3 regions of the Rhizobium sp. CC1099 genome follow, and region 2 is predicted to be linked to each of the others. Evidence: predicted binding sites of a transcription regulator. Region 2 holds the regulator's gene; each other region holds the start of a gene.
The links. Region 2 encodes PhoB, which activates phosphate uptake and scavenging genes when phosphate is short. Its sites were predicted from a motif close to TGTCATNNANCTGTCAT; they were not measured.
Positions count from the first base shown of each region.

Region 1: the regulator PhoB is predicted to act here: its motif matches at 1,915-1,931, upstream of QA644_RS09635 (UDP-2,3-diacylglucosamine diphosphatase).
Region 3: the regulator PhoB is predicted to act here: its motif matches at 1,998-2,014, upstream of QA644_RS08870 (esterase-like activity of phytase family protein).

Region 1 covers NZ_CP121641.1:1,875,793-1,880,724, forward strand. Annotated here, with positions in the region: gene QA644_RS09625 (MFS transporter) at 1-218, opposite strand, end outside; gene QA644_RS09630 (GNAT family N-acetyltransferase) at 463-969, shown strand; gene QA644_RS09635 (UDP-2,3-diacylglucosamine diphosphatase) at 1,043-1,867, opposite strand; gene QA644_RS09640 (NADP-dependent malic enzyme) at 2,061-4,373, shown strand; gene QA644_RS09645 (DUF2865 domain-containing protein) at 4,500-4,932, shown strand, end outside.
Region 2 covers NZ_CP121641.1:2,030,098-2,035,029, forward strand. Annotated here, with positions in the region: gene QA644_RS10405 (hypothetical protein) at 1-164, shown strand, start outside; gene QA644_RS10410 (hypothetical protein) at 212-655, shown strand; gene QA644_RS10415 (hypothetical protein) at 693-881, opposite strand; gene QA644_RS10420 (winged helix-turn-helix domain-containing protein) at 1,269-1,955, opposite strand; gene phoB (phosphate regulon transcriptional regulator PhoB) at 1,973-2,656, opposite strand; gene phoU (phosphate signaling complex protein PhoU) at 2,691-3,404, opposite strand; gene pstB (phosphate ABC transporter ATP-binding protein PstB) at 3,439-4,254, opposite strand; gene pstA (phosphate ABC transporter permease PstA) at 4,268-4,932, opposite strand, start outside.
Region 3 covers NZ_CP121641.1:1,725,554-1,730,485, forward strand. Annotated here, with positions in the region: gene parE (DNA topoisomerase IV subunit B) at 1-1,948, shown strand, start outside; gene QA644_RS08870 (esterase-like activity of phytase family protein) at 2,100-3,236, shown strand; gene QA644_RS08875 (OsmC family protein) at 3,256-3,711, opposite strand; gene QA644_RS08880 (AI-2E family transporter) at 3,945-4,932, shown strand, end outside.

The DNA of each region.
Region 1 (4,932 bases), 150 kb from region 2:
ATGGCGATGATCGGCGCAACGAGGACGCGCACCACCATCGGCACCGCCAGGATGATGCCGATTTCATGATCGGAGAATTCGTGGAACGCGAGCCAGACGGGAAAGAAGGGAAGAACGACACCGTTGACAGTCAGCGGAGCGCAATAGGACAGGGCGCTGAGCAGCCGGAAACGCGGCGGCGCCCCCTCGCCTGTCGGGGCATTCTGGGCGGGAATCATCGGTGGACCTGCAGGAAACTAGACCTTGCCTAGCACATCAACCCAAGGGCGACTATGGCCAGAAATAGCCTTTCTGAAACGTTTCAAGAAAAAGCTTGTCCCCTTCGCTCACAATCCATCGTAACTAAAAGCCGCTAACGTTTGGGGCCCGCGCAGAGTGTCGTGGATTTTGAGCCAAGCGTCATGCGGCCGTTACCGTTAGGTGGTTCGGTCGCCCTTCCAAGAAAAAGAAGGGGATATACCTGTGTGCCCATATAAGATTCGCCGCCTCGACCGGAATGATGCGTCCTCTTTTAGGGAAATTCGCCTGGAGGCTCTCGCGAACCATCCAGAGGCATTTGGCGCGTCATGGGAAGAAGAGCAGAGTCAATCGGAGGCCCAATTCGCTGACAGGCTCGAGAACGGTCTTGTCATCGGAGGGCTCTCCGATGACGGAATGCTTGCCGGAACGATCGGTGTGTCGAAATCCAAAGGCATCAAGACGCAACATATTGGATCGATCTGGGGAATGTACGTCCGCCAAACGGCACGGGGCACAGGACTCTCACGCTTACTGCTGAGTGCTGCCCTCGACGAAGTTGGCACGATTTTACGCTCGCTCCGGCTCAGCGTCGTGTCGTCCAACGTTCCGGCCATCCGGCTTTACAAATCCGTAGGCTTTGAAGAATGGGCCGTCGAAATCGAAGCTCTAAAGGTGGGCGATACTTATTATGATGAAATTCTCATGCGGCTGGAACTAGGCCCGCGATAGTCGACGCCACGAGCCAGCTCGCTGCATCGCACTAGACACCGTGCTATATCGCTTCAGTATTCACAACAGAAATTCAGGCGGCCTGCGGCTCGAGTTCGCTGTCGCGGTGCTCGATCGCCAGCGGGATGGCTTGAGCGTCGGCTAACGTGCTCCAGGTGATGAGCTCGAACGTGCCGTCCTCATGCTCGGCGATCGCCGTACAGCTCTCCACCCAGTCGCCGGTGTTGATATAGCGCACGCCGTCCATGTCCTCGATCACGGCATGGTGGATGTGGCCGCAGATGACGCCGTCGGCGCCATGCTTGCGGGCTTCGTCGGCCACGACGCGCTGGAACTCGCCGATGAAATTGACGGCATGCTTCACCTGGAGCTTGGCCCAGGCGGAGAAAGACCAATAGGGCATGCCCATGCGGCGGCGGATCGCGGCCAGCACGACGTTGATCTTGATCGCCGTGTCATAGGCCCAGTCCCCGAGATAGGCGAGCAGGCGGGCATTGCGGACGACGACGTCGAACTCGTCTCCATGCAGGATCAGGTATTTCTTGCCATCCGCGCCGTCATGCATCATGCGCTCGGCGACTTCGATACCGCCGAAATGCATGCCGGGGAAGTCGCGCAGGAATTCGTCGTGATTGCCCGGGATATAGACGACCCGCGTGCCCTTGCGCGCCTTGCGCAGCAGCTTCTGCACGACGTCGTTGCAGACCTGCGGCCAGTACCAGCTGCGTTTCAGTCGCCAGCCGTCGACGATGTCGCCGACGAGGAATATCGTATCGGCGTCGTGGTAGCGGAGAAAATCGAGGAGGAAGTCCGCCTTCGCCGCCTTCGAGCCGAGATGCACATCGGAAATGAACAGAGTACGGAAGTGTCGAGTATCCATATTGTCTTTCACAAGCATCTTGCCTGCGTCCTATCGTTCATCTCGCCTTCCAAAATCAGACTCGTGTTTCAGGAAGATGACAGATGCGCGAATTGGCGCATCGCAGCGCTCACGAGTTTTCCGCCCGGATGCGAATTTCTGACTGTCCCTGCCAGCCGATTGATGTATGGAGAAGTCTTCAAAAGATGTGAGTGCGGCAGTGGAGACGGCAATGGATCATCAGGAAAAATCCAAGACGGAGAAGAACGAGACAGGCGGAAATCTCGACGAACAGGCGCTTTTCTTCCATCGTTATCCCCGTCCCGGCAAACTTGAAATCCAGGCGATCAAGCCGCTCGGCAACCAGCGCGACCTGGCGCTCGCCTATTCGCCCGGCGTCGCAGCACCTTGCCTTGCGATCCGTGACAATCCGGAGACGGCGGCCGATTATACCTCGCGCGCCAATCTCGTCGCCGTCATCTCCAACGGCACAGCGGTTCTCGGCCTCGGCAACATCGGCCCGCTCGCCTCCAAGCCCGTCATGGAAGGCAAGGCCGTTCTCTTCAAGAAGTTTGCAGGCATCGACGTCTTCGACGTCGAAATCGAGGCCCCCACCGTCGACCAGATGGTCTCCACCATCGCCTCGCTCGAGCCGACATTCGGCGGCATCAATCTCGAGGACATCAAGGCGCCGGAATGCTTCGAGGTCGAGCGCCAGCTTCGCGGGAAGATGAAGATCCCGGTCTTCCATGACGACCAGCACGGCACGGCCATCATCGTCGCCGCCGCGATCCTTAACGGACTGGAACTTGCCGGCAAGAAGATCGAGGATGTGAAGATCGTCGCCTCCGGCGCGGGTGCCGCAGCACTCGCCTGCCTCAACCTCCTGGTGACGCTCGGCGCGAAGCGCGAAAACATCTGGGTCCACGATATCGAAGGCCTCGTCTATGAAGGCCGCACCGAACTGATGGACGAATGGAAGGCTGTCTATGCACAGAAAAGTAAGATGCGTACGCTCGCCGACAATATCGGCGGCGCCGATGTTTTCCTTGGCCTTTCGGCTGCCGGTGTCCTGAAGCCCGACCTCCTGTCACAGATGGCGGACAAGCCGCTCATCATGGCTCTCGCCAATCCGACCCCTGAAATCATGCCAGACCTCGCGCGGGCCGCCCGCCCGGACGCAATGATCTGCACCGGCCGCTCGGACTTCCCGAACCAGGTGAACAACGTCCTCTGCTTCCCCTATATCTTCCGCGGCGCGCTCGATTGCGGCGCCACCGCCATCAACGAAGAAATGAAGATGGCGGCCGTCAAGGCCATCGCGGGGCTTGCCCGCGAGGAAGTGTCGGACGTCGCGGCCCGCGCCTATTCCGGCGAGACGCCTGTCTTCGGTCCGAATTACCTCATTCCTTCGCCCTTCGATCCGCGTCTCATCCTGCGCATCGCCCCGGCTGTCGCCAAGGCCGCCGCCGAGACGGGCGTCGCGTCGCGGCCGATTGCCGATTTCGACGCCTATCTCGATCAGTTGAATCGCTTCGTTTGGCGTTCGGGCTTCGTCATGAAGCCGATCTTTACCAGCGCCAAGCTTTCTGAGAAGAAACGCGTCATCTTCGCGGAGGGAGAAGACGAGCGCGTCCTGCGCGCGGCTCAGGTTCTGCTGGAGGAAAAGACCGGCGAGCCGATTCTGATCGGCCGCCCCTCGGTCATCGAGGCTCGCCTCAAGCGGTTCGGCATCCGCATTCGCCCGAACATCGATTTCGCCGTGGTGAATCCCGAAGACGACCCGCGCTACCGCGACTATGTCGAAGACTACTTCGCCCTCGTCGGCCGCGCCGGCATCAATCCGGAAGCCGCCCGCACGATCGTGCGCACCAACAACACGGTTATCGGCGCCTTGTCGGTGAAGCGCGGCGAGGCGGATGCCCTCATCTGCGGCGTGGAAGGCCGCTTCGACCGCCACCTGAAAGACGTCGGCCAAATCATCGGCAAGCGGCCAGGTGCCTGCACCTTCGCCGGTCTCAGCCTATTGATCACCCAGAAAGGGCCGGTCTTCTTCGCCGATACCTTCGTGAACTACAATCCGACACATGAGGAAATCGCCGAGATCGCCGTTCTCGCGGCCCAGGAGGTTCGCCGCTTCGGCATTACGCCGAAGGCCGCGCTGATCTGCCATTCGAATTTCGGCTCCCGAAACTCCGAGAGCGCACGCAAGATGCGCGATGCCCTGCAGCTCGTGCGCGAACAAGCACCCGATCTGGAGGTCGATGGTGAAATGCAAGCCGGTTCTGCACTGTCGGAAGCGCTGCGCAAGCGCGCCATGCCGGATAGTTCGCTTGCCGGCGAAGCCAACCTATTGCTTTTCCCGAACCTCGATGCCGCCAACATCTCGCTCGGCCTCGTCCGCACCATGATGGATGCGCTCCATGTCGGCCCGATTCTGCTGGGGACCGCACAGCCTGCGCATATCCTGTCGACTTCGGTCACCTCGCGCGGCGTGGTCAACATGGCCGCGCTTGCCGTCGTCGAGGCTTCTCAGCCGGCGTAAGTTGTCGCAAAATGCGAAAATGCGTTACAATTGCGTCGCCAGCTTGTTAACGGAAGCAGGTTAGAAAGCCGGGATGCGGCGAATGTCACGCCGTGCTCTGGCCTGACCTTGCTGCGGGATGATGCCGTGAAACGCCGAAACCTGACCCTTGCGATCCTGCTTGCCTTGGCCGCGCCTGCTGCCGCGCAGACGCATGCGATCTGTGACGACCTGCGCGGCCGCATCGCCGATCTGCCCCATGTCATCGGCAACGGCCCCGAAGTCCGCCAATATGCGAGCGCGATCGCCGAGCAGAATCTCGAGCTTCGTAAAGTCCGCAACGACCTTCGCGGCTACGGCTGCTCGATGGACAGCATGGTCGTGATCGGCGGCGAGAATGCGGATTATTGCAGCGAGCTGCAGCAGTCCGAGGCGCGCATGGTCGACAACATTCGATACCTGCAGGAGCGGCGCAACGAACTGCGCGATCAGGGCGGCGCCGATTATCGCGTGCGCCGCGAGCTGATGGCGGCGCTCGAAGACAACGGCTGCAACGACGAGCTCGACTATGCGCCGGATC
Region 2 (4,932 bases):
CCCTTCTCGCCTTGAGCGTCATTGGTCCCACGGCCGCCCAGGCCGAAATGAAATGGAGAATCTACGCGAAATGCGCCTCCCTGCCCCGCGGCGGCCATCCCGCCGCGGAGCAAATGATCGTGGCGAAGCCGCGCCGCTTTCGCACCACTTGCGGCATCCTTTGAACAATCAGGCAGTTTCCGCGTTCATTTGAAGCGCAAAGGAGCTCTTGATGTCATACGGATCGCTGAGTGCTTTTGGTGACACCTGGTGCCGGTACAGCCCGGACACCGAGACCCTCGAGGCCGCTCATGACCTGGTGGACCAATACCTCGTGTTCGCCGAGGAAGCGCAAGTGGGAAATGACATCATCGACGAGATCGAGCTGCCCGTCCCGAAGCCTGTCCTGATCAAGTCGTTTGGCCTCGTCATCGCTGCCGAGCACCGTCCGCAGATAAGAACTCTGCTGATCAAGGCCGCCATGACGCTTGCCCAGTACCGCGACGACGTCGGACCACGGATGCGGTTAAAGCCTACGACACCGCACGGCAGGCCGCGGGCGGCCCGATCGCGGGAATTCGAGCGCCGTCTCGAAAAGAAGCTTGTGGCGGTCGCTGCAGAACGGATCAACCTCGGCGCGTTCTATCGCCGCGCCTTTATCGAGGCCATGCATTGACGCCAGGTGCGGTCGCACCTTGCCTTGCCCGCGACGTTCAGATCGCCGCCTGCATCAGGTAGAGGGATCGTTCCGGAGGAAGCTGTGCAACCATTTTCATCATGATCTTGGGATCGACATGGGGAACGGATCGCAGTTGGCCGTCCCGGTAGATGATCGTCAAGACGCGCGTCTCTTCGTCATAATCGAGTTCAGCGATCGTTTTCGTGTACACCAGGAACCGCATGCCGTTTACACCTCGCTGGTCAATGGAACATCACCAAGGTGATGGTGCCGACCATGACCCACCCGGAAACGATAATCAGGGACATTCTCAACAACGCCGTCTTGATCGTCATGGAATACTCCAAATCGCTTCAACCAAACTAGCTGTACTTTGGGACGAGTGTGGCCTATCGGGCCGAACCCTCATCCCGGCGGGATTATATGTCTGACGCCCTTAGGCGAGTATGGGAGCCGAAGGCGGACTGGAATCACCTCCAGCGCGACTAAGCACACCCTAATATAGGCAGTCGCGTGAAATCGACGTGACACACGTATTGCGCGAACAGCTGTATCGCGCGTCTCAATCTGTGCGCACAGCGACGGGGATAGGATAGGAACCTGATCCGGATCAGAAGTCGCCGAGTGCGTAGCCGGCGCCACGCACCGTCCGGATCACCTTATCGGCCTTGCCGAAACTGATGCCCTTCCGGAGACGCCCGATGTGTACGTCGACAGCGCGCTCATCGACACTGGCATCGTTACCCCACAGCGATGCCCTCAATTCCGATCGGGAGTGGACGCGGCCGGGGGACTTCATCAGAAACTCGAGCAGCCTGAACTCGGTGGGGCCGAGCTTGACTTCCTTCTTCTGCCTGTGAACCCGGCGGGCGTTCTTATCGAGCGTCAGATCCCCGACCTTCAGCGTGCTCTCCAGCAGCGCTGGATTGAGACGCCGCAGGAGGTTCCGCAAGCGGATGAGGAGTTCCACGGGGGAGACTGCCTTTATGAGGCAGTCGTCGGCTCCGGCGGAGAGGACGGCCAACCGGTCCTGCTCGAGGGCCGAGTCCAGCAGCACCACGATCGGAAGGCGGGCGGTCGCTCCAGTTGTCCGGAACTGGCGGCATGTCGAGATTGCCATCGAGCCAGGAGCCGGCGCACCGAATATCACCGCATCAGGCAGCCGCAACGCCACGAGCTCGACCAGCGACGCATGCGGGTGAAGACAGTTCACCGAATACCCTTCTGTCTCCAGAGCATGCTTCAGTGTCGCGAGCAGATCTTCGTCCTGCTCAACAACAAGTACCCGCACCGACATCTTCTCCGGCCTCCCTGCTATGCTTCCATCGAATATCCTGCGCCGCGGACGGTGCGGATGACGTCCTGCATGTTGGAGAAGTTCAGCGCCTTGCGCAGGCGACCGACATGAACGTCCACGGTGCGCTCGTCGACATAAATGTCGTGGCCCCAGACACCGTCCAGAAGCTGCGAACGCGAGAAGACGCGGCCGGGCGACGACATCAGGAATTCCAGTAGACGGAATTCGGTCGGGCCGAGACGGACTTCGCGGCTCTTGCGGTGAACACGATGCGTTTCGCGGTCGAGTTCGATATCGCCGCATTTCAGCACCGTGGAGAGCACCTCGGGCTTGGCGCGGCGCAGCATCGCCTTGACGCGGGCAACGAGTTCGGGCGTGGAGAACGGCTTGACCACGTAGTCGTCGGCGCCGGTGGAAAGGCCGCGCACACGCTCGCTTTCCTCGCCGCGCGCCGTCAGCATGATGATCGGCAGACGCTCCGTTTCCGGGCGCATGCGCAGGCGGCGGCAAAGCTCTATGCCCGACACGCCCGGCAGCATCCAATCGAGGATCAGAATATCCGGCGTGCGCTCCTGAAGCCTGATTTCGGCCTCGTCGCCGCGCAGAATGGTGTCGACCTCGAAACCTTCGGCCTCAAGGTTATAGCGAAGAAGCACGCTCAGTGCCTCTTCGTCTTCAACGACTGCAACTCTCGGGATCATTCGGTTCTGTCTCCTGAGGGCCGGTTCGGAATTGTCATTCCGTGACCGCGCCGACGGTGTTGGCAGTATCGTCCTTCGGACGTTCGCCTTCCGGCTGTGCGCCGGTCGCCATGTAATAGATCGTTTCGGCAATGTTAGTGGCGTGATCGCCGATGCGCTCGATGTTCTTCGCACAGAAGAGAAGATGCGTGCAGCTGGTGATGTTGCGCGGATCTTCCATCATGTAGGTCAACAGCTCGCGGAACAGCGAGGTGTACATCGCGTCGATTTCCTCGTCGCGCTCGCGGATCGACTTCGCCTTGTCGGCTGAACGCGAGGCATAGACGTCGAGTACTTCCTTGAGCTGGACCAGCGCCAGTTCGGAAAGATGCTCGAGACCGCGGGCGAGCTTGCGCGGAACGCCGGTGCTCTGCACGGCGATGACACGCTTGGCGGTGTTCTTGCCGAGATCGCCGACGCGCTCGAGATCGGCCGCGATGCGGATCGAGCCCATGATCTCGCGAAGGTCCGAGGCCACCGGCTGGCGGCGGGCAATCGTGACGATCGCCTTGTCGCCGATCTCGCGCTCGGCGTGATCCATGACGACATCGTCGGAGATGACCTTCTGGGCCAAGCCAGCGTCACCGTTAACCAGCGCGCGGACGGCGTCCGACACCATCTGCTCGGCAAGCCCGCCCATTTCCGAGATGCGGCGGGACAAATACTTCAGATCCTCGTCATAGGCAGAAAAGATATGGGTCGATGCCATTGGGATTGTCCTTGAATAGCCTGAACGCCGCAGCTCAGCCGAAGCGGCCCATGATGTAATCCTGGGTGCGCGGGTCGTCCGGATTGGTGAACATCTTGTCGGTGTCATTCTCCTCGACGAGATTGCCGAGGTGGAACATGGCGGTGCGCTGCGAAACGCGGGCTGCCTGCTGCATCGAGTGCGTCACGATGACAATACTGTAGTTCTCGCGAAGCTCGTGGATCAACTCCTCGACCTTGGCGGTCGCGATCGGATCGAGCGCCGAGCACGGTTCGTCCATCAGGATGACTTCCGGGCTGACGGCAACGGCGCGCGCAATGCACAAGCGCTGCTGCTGGCCGCCCGACAGACCGGTGCCGGATTCCTGCAGGCGGTCCTTGACTTCGTTCCAGAGGCCGGCCTTATGGAGGCTGCTTTCGACGATCTGATCAAGGTCGGCCTTCGACCTCGCAATTCCATGGATGCGCGGTCCGTAAGAAACGTTCTCGTAGATAGACTTCGGGAACGGGTTCGGCTTCTGGAAGACCATGCCGACGCGGGCGCGGAGTTCCACGACGTCGATGTCCGGATCGTAGATATCCGCGTCGTCCAGCTTGATTTCGCCCGTGACGCGGCAATTGTCGATCGTGTCGTTCATGCGGTTCAAGCAACGCAGGAACGTGGACTTGCCGCAGCCCGATGGGCCGATGAGGGCGGTAACAGTGTTTTCGCGGACGTTCAGGTTCACGTCGAAAAGCGCACGCTTCTCGCCGTAGTAGACAGACACCGTCTTGCCGACCATCTTATAGGCGCTCGTATTCAGTTTCTGCTCCAGAGCCTTCTCAACTGCTGTTTCAGTCAACATGTTCATAATCCTTACTCCGTTACCAGCGGCGTTCAAAACGCTGCCTGAGGAAGATGGCGATTGCATTCATCAATATGAGGAAGCCCAACAGCACGAGAATTGCGGCGGAGGTCCTCGATACGAAGCCGCGCTCCGGGCTGTCCGCCCAGATGTAGATCTGGCTGGGAAGGGCCGTCGACGCCGCGAAGATACCATCCGGCGGGCTTGTGATGAAGGCGTTCATACCAATGAGCAGCAGCGGCGCCGTTTCACCAAGCGCTCGCGCGAGCGAGATGATCGCGCCGGTCATGACGGTCGGCATGGCGAGCGACAGCACGTGATGGAAGATCATCTCGTGCTTGGAGGCGCCGACCCCGAGAGCCGCCTCGCGGATCGAGGAAGGCACCGCTTTCAGCGACACGCGTGTGACGATGATGAGCGTCGGCAGCGTCATCAGCGAGAGAACGAGGCCGCCGACGAGCGGAGACGACCGCGGTAGGCCGAAGCCGTTCAGGAAGACGGCGAGCCCGAGGAGACCGAAGACCACCGACGGGACCGCCGCAAGGTTGTTGATGTTGATCTCGATGAGGTCGGTGAAACGGTTCTTGGGAGCGAACTCTTCCAGGTAGATCGCCGCCGCGATGCCGATCGGGAAGCTGATCGCGAAGCAGACCAGCAGCGACCAGAACGATCCGGAAATCGCGC
Region 3 (4,932 bases), 300 kb from region 2:
CCCGGCAGCCTCGGGCCCGGACGACTACGGCGCGTCCTCCATCCGGGTTCTCGAAGGCTTGGAACCGGTGCGCATGCGCCCCGGCATGTATATCGGCGGCACGGACGAAAAGGCGCTGCACCACCTCTTTGCCGAAGTCATCGACAACTCGATGGACGAAGCGGTCGCCGGCCATGCAAATTTTATCGAGGTGCATCTCGACATCCAGGGCTATCTGACGGTCAGTGATAATGGCCGCGGCATCCCCGTCGAGAACCATCCCCAGGTTCCGGGCAAATCGACGCTCGAAGTCATCATGACCAAGCTCCATGCCGGCGGCAAGTTCGACGGCAAGGCTTACGAGACCTCGGGCGGTCTGCACGGCGTCGGCGTTTCGGTCGTCAACGCGCTGTCGGATTATCTCGAGGTTGAAGTGGCGCGCAACCGCAAGCTCTATCGCCAGCGTTTTTCGCGCGGCATGCCGCAGGGCGGTCTCGAGGAGCTAGGCGATGTGCATAACCGCCGCGGCACCCGCGTGCGCTTCCATCCCGATCCGCAGATTTTCGGCGACCATGCGAAATTCGATGCCGGGCGCGTCTTCCGCATGGCACGCTCGAAAGCCTATCTTTTCGGCGGCGTCGAAATCCGCTGGAGTTGCGATGAAGGCGTGCTCCCGGAAGGCTCGGAAATCCCGGATAGGGCAGTCTTCCACTTCCCCGGCGGGCTGAAAGACTACCTGCAGGCGACGATGGGCAAGGAGTTCACCGTCACCCGCGAAATCTTCGCCGGCAAGACAGAGAAAGCAAGCGGCCATGGTTCGCTCGAATGGGCGATCACCTGGTACGGCGGCGACCAGCAGATCCACTCCTATTGCAACACCATTCCGACGCCAGAGGGCGGCACGCATGAGGCAGGCCTGCGCATCGCGCTGACCAAGGGGCTGAAGGCCTATGCCGACCTGACGCAGAACAAGCGCGCAGCGCAGATCACCACCGACGATGTGATGATTTCGGCCGTCGGCATGCTGTCGGTTTTCATCCGCGAGCCGGAATTCGTCGGCCAGACCAAGGACAGGCTTGCGACCGTCGAGGCGCAGCGCATCGTCGAGAACGCGCTTCGCGATCCCTTCGATCATTACCTGGCGGACAATCCCAACGAGGCCGAAAAGCTGCTCGACTGGGTAATCGAGCGCGCCGAAGAGCGTCTGCGCCGCCGCAAGGAAAAGGAAGTCAACCGCAAGACGGCCGTGCGCAAATTGCGGCTTCCGGGCAAATTAGCCGATTGTGCGCAGAACACCGCTCAGGGCGCCGAACTCTTCATCGTCGAAGGCGACTCGGCAGGCGGTTCCGCCAAGCAGGCGCGCAACCGCGCCAATCAGGCGATCCTGCCTTTGCGCGGCAAGATCCTGAACGTTGCGAGCGCCGGCCGCGAAAAGCTCGGCGCCAACCAGCAGCTTGCGGATCTCGTTCAGGCTCTCGGCTGTGGTACCCGTTCCAAATATCGCGAGGAAGACCTGCGCTACGAGCGCATCGTCGTGATGACCGATGCCGATGTCGACGGCGCCCACATCGCGTCATTGCTGATCACTTTCTTCTATCAGGAGATGCCCGAGCTCGTGCGCGGCGGCCACCTGTTCCTTGCCGTGCCTCCGCTCTACAAGATCACCCAGGGTGCCAAGTCCGCCTATGCGCGCGACGACGCCCACCGGCAGGAGCTGATGGAAACGGAATTCAAGGGCAAGGCGAAGATCGAGATCAGCCGCTTCAAGGGTCTCGGCGAAATGCTGCCGGCGCAACTCAAGGAAACGACCATGGATCCGAGCAAGCGCACGCTGCTGCGCGTGGTGATCGATGAGGTCGATTTCGAAGGAACCCGCACCGCGGTCGACGACCTGATGGGCACGAAGCCGGATGCGCGCTTCCGCTTCATTCAGGAGCGTGCTGCCTTTGCCGAAAATCTCGATATTTGAGCTTCCGCTATTTCACGGAACTGACGAAGAACCGTAACAACTCCGTCAAATAACCGGTGCATGAGAAGCGCCGCGAGCGGCGCGCCGTTCCTTCGGGGATTGGCCGCGCGGTTCGTTCCGCTCTTCACCCCTTGCCAGCCGGATGTATGCCATGATCAAGCGTTTTCTCGCGATTGCCGCTTTTGCGCTCCTGTCCAGCGCCGCCACTCTCCACGCGACCGATATCGGCGCGACCTTCGAGACGTCCTGCCCCTTTGGCGACTGCGCGGCCGGCATCTCCCTCTCCTATCTCGGTGAATTCGTCATCCCGACAGGCCACGTGGAAAACGGTGTCGAATTCGGCGGCATTTCCGGCCTCGATTTCGACGCGGCAACGGGCCACTACATCGCCATCAGCGACGACCGCTCGGAAAAAGGCCCGGCGCGCTTTTACGAGCTCGCAGTCTATGTCGACGGCGCCGGCCTCAAGGGCGTTGCCGTCGTCAAGCAGGTGACGCTGAAGGACAAAAACGGCGAACCCTTCGCCAGGCGCACCGTCGATCCCGAGTCGATCCGGCTCGGCCGGGATGGCATCTACTGGGGCAGCGAAGGCGACGGCAAGGCGCTGATCGCCCCCTTCGTCCGCGTCGCTTCGCAGGACGGCGCCTTCATGCGCGAGTTCAAGTTGCCGGAAGGCTTTGCTCCGACAGCCGACAAGTCGACGGGCATCCGCGACAACCTCGCCTTCGAAGACCTTGCGATCGCGCCTTCCGGCGATGTCTTCGTTGCCATCGAGGCGGCGCTCTACCAGGACGGCCCGGCAGCTTCCCTTGTGAACGGCAGCCTTGCGCGCATCATCCGCTATGATGGGACGACCGGCGAACCGAAGGCGCAGTATGTCTATCCAATCTTGCCTATCCCACAGGCGGCGGCGAAGGCTGACGGCGGCAACGACAACGGCATGTCGGAGATCCTCGCACTCGACGGTCACCGGTTGCTCGCCGTCGAGCGCAGCTATGCCCAAGGCGTCGGCAACAACGTGAAGATCTTCATGATCGATCTCGACGGCGCTACAGACGTCTCGGCGATCGCCTCGCTTGCGAAGACCGATCAGCCTGTGGTTCCCGTCCGCAAGAGCCAAGTTCTCGATCTGCGTGCAGCCGGCCTGGTGCCGGACAATATCGAGTCCGTGGCGATCGGCAAGGCGAAGGACGGGAGCGACGCGCTGATCCTCGGCTCTGACAACAACTTCTCGACCAGCCAGAAGACGCAGTTCTACGCCTTCAAAATACTGCGCCGTCCGCAATAGCAACCGAGGGATTGTGCAGCTAGTCGAGGCGGACTTCGATTTTCGTCTTCACCGAGTTGGCGAGGAAACAGAGCTCATGGGCCTCGTGATGGAGCTTTTCCTCCATTTCGCGGCTCGGCGCTTCGTCCGCATAGACCACGGCCGGCTTCAGCTCGACGCGGCTCACGAGCATTTTTCCGTCGATCTTCTCCATGATCCCGGTCGCAGTATCGAGATAGCTGTCGACGACGACGCCCTTCTTCGAGGCAAGCCACAGGTAGAACAGCATATGGCAACTGGAGAGCGCCGCGACGTAGGCCTCCTCGGGATCGACGTTCTCGGCGATCGAGTACGGAAGCGGCACGTTGTGCGGCGATGCCGAAGCAGGCACCGAAAGGCCGCCATCGAAATTCCACATATGGCCGCGGCTGTACTTGCCGTCCGTGAAACTGCCCCCGCCGCGCTGCCATGATACTTCCGCTGAAAATTTCGTCATCGTCCGAACGATCCCTATGAATCCTGATGCCCAACGTGCGGCCATTTTCATGGGCTAGCAAGGTTCGGAAGAAAATTCCGTCACATTCCGTACAGAGGTTTAAGATATCCCGTTGCCCTGACGACTTGGCGCACCTTCGATTGGAAGAGGCCGGCCCTTAGACGATCGATATGCTTGCGTCCGGGCTCCCAATGGCGCATATCCGTGATTGAGAAGAAGGAATAAAAAGCGACGTGAGCCTCTCGAACAACAAGAAACTGCCTGGCGAGCCGCGGTGGCTTGGGCCTTCTGCGCCCACACGCACGCCGCTCATTCCCTCGATTTCCGCGGCCCGCTGGCTTTTGATCCTCATCGTTGCGGCAGGCGTCTATTTCTTTTACGGCTTCGTCGTTCCGGTTCTGGCCGCACTCGTCATCGGTTTTGCGAGTTGGCCCCTCTATCGCAGACTTCTTGCGCGCGTCGGCGGCAATACGACGATCGCGGCCACGATCGCGATCATCCTCATCGTGACCTTCCTCGTTATCCCGATCGGGCTTGCGATCACCTATACGACGGGCGAGGTGCGCGAATGGGTCGCCTGGATCATTCACGCCAACCGGCAGGGCGCGCCCACACCACAGTGGATCCTCGCTTTGCCTTTTGCAGGGCCTTATCTCGACGATCTCTGGACGAAATATATCGGCAGTCCCGGCTCTTTGGGTGAAGTCATCCAGGCTGTCAGCGGCGCCAATATCGGCAATATCTACCGCGCGGTTCTCGCAGCCGGCGGCGCGTCGTTCCACCTGCTCCTGACGCTGCTTTTCATGCTGATCGCGCTGTTCTTCGTCTATCGCGACGGCGCGTCCTTCTCGCGTCAGATCGACATGCTTGGCGAACGCATCCTGCCCAATCGCTGGGAGCGGATTTCGCGCGTCGTTCCGGCAACGATCAGTTCCACCGTTATGGGTATGACGCTGATCGCGATCGGCGAAGGCATCGTGCTCGGCGTCGCCTACTGGATCGCCGGCGTCCCCTCGCCTGTGACACTCGGCGTCCTGACGGGCATCATGGCATTGATACCCGGCGGCGCGCCGCTCTCGTTCACCTTGGTTTCGATCTATCTCGTCGCCAGCGGATCGCATGTCGCCGGGGTCGCGCTCTTCATCTGGGGCACGGTCGAACTCTTCATCGTCGACAAGACGCTGCGTCCGAAGCTTGTCGGCGGCCCGATCAAGCTTCCCT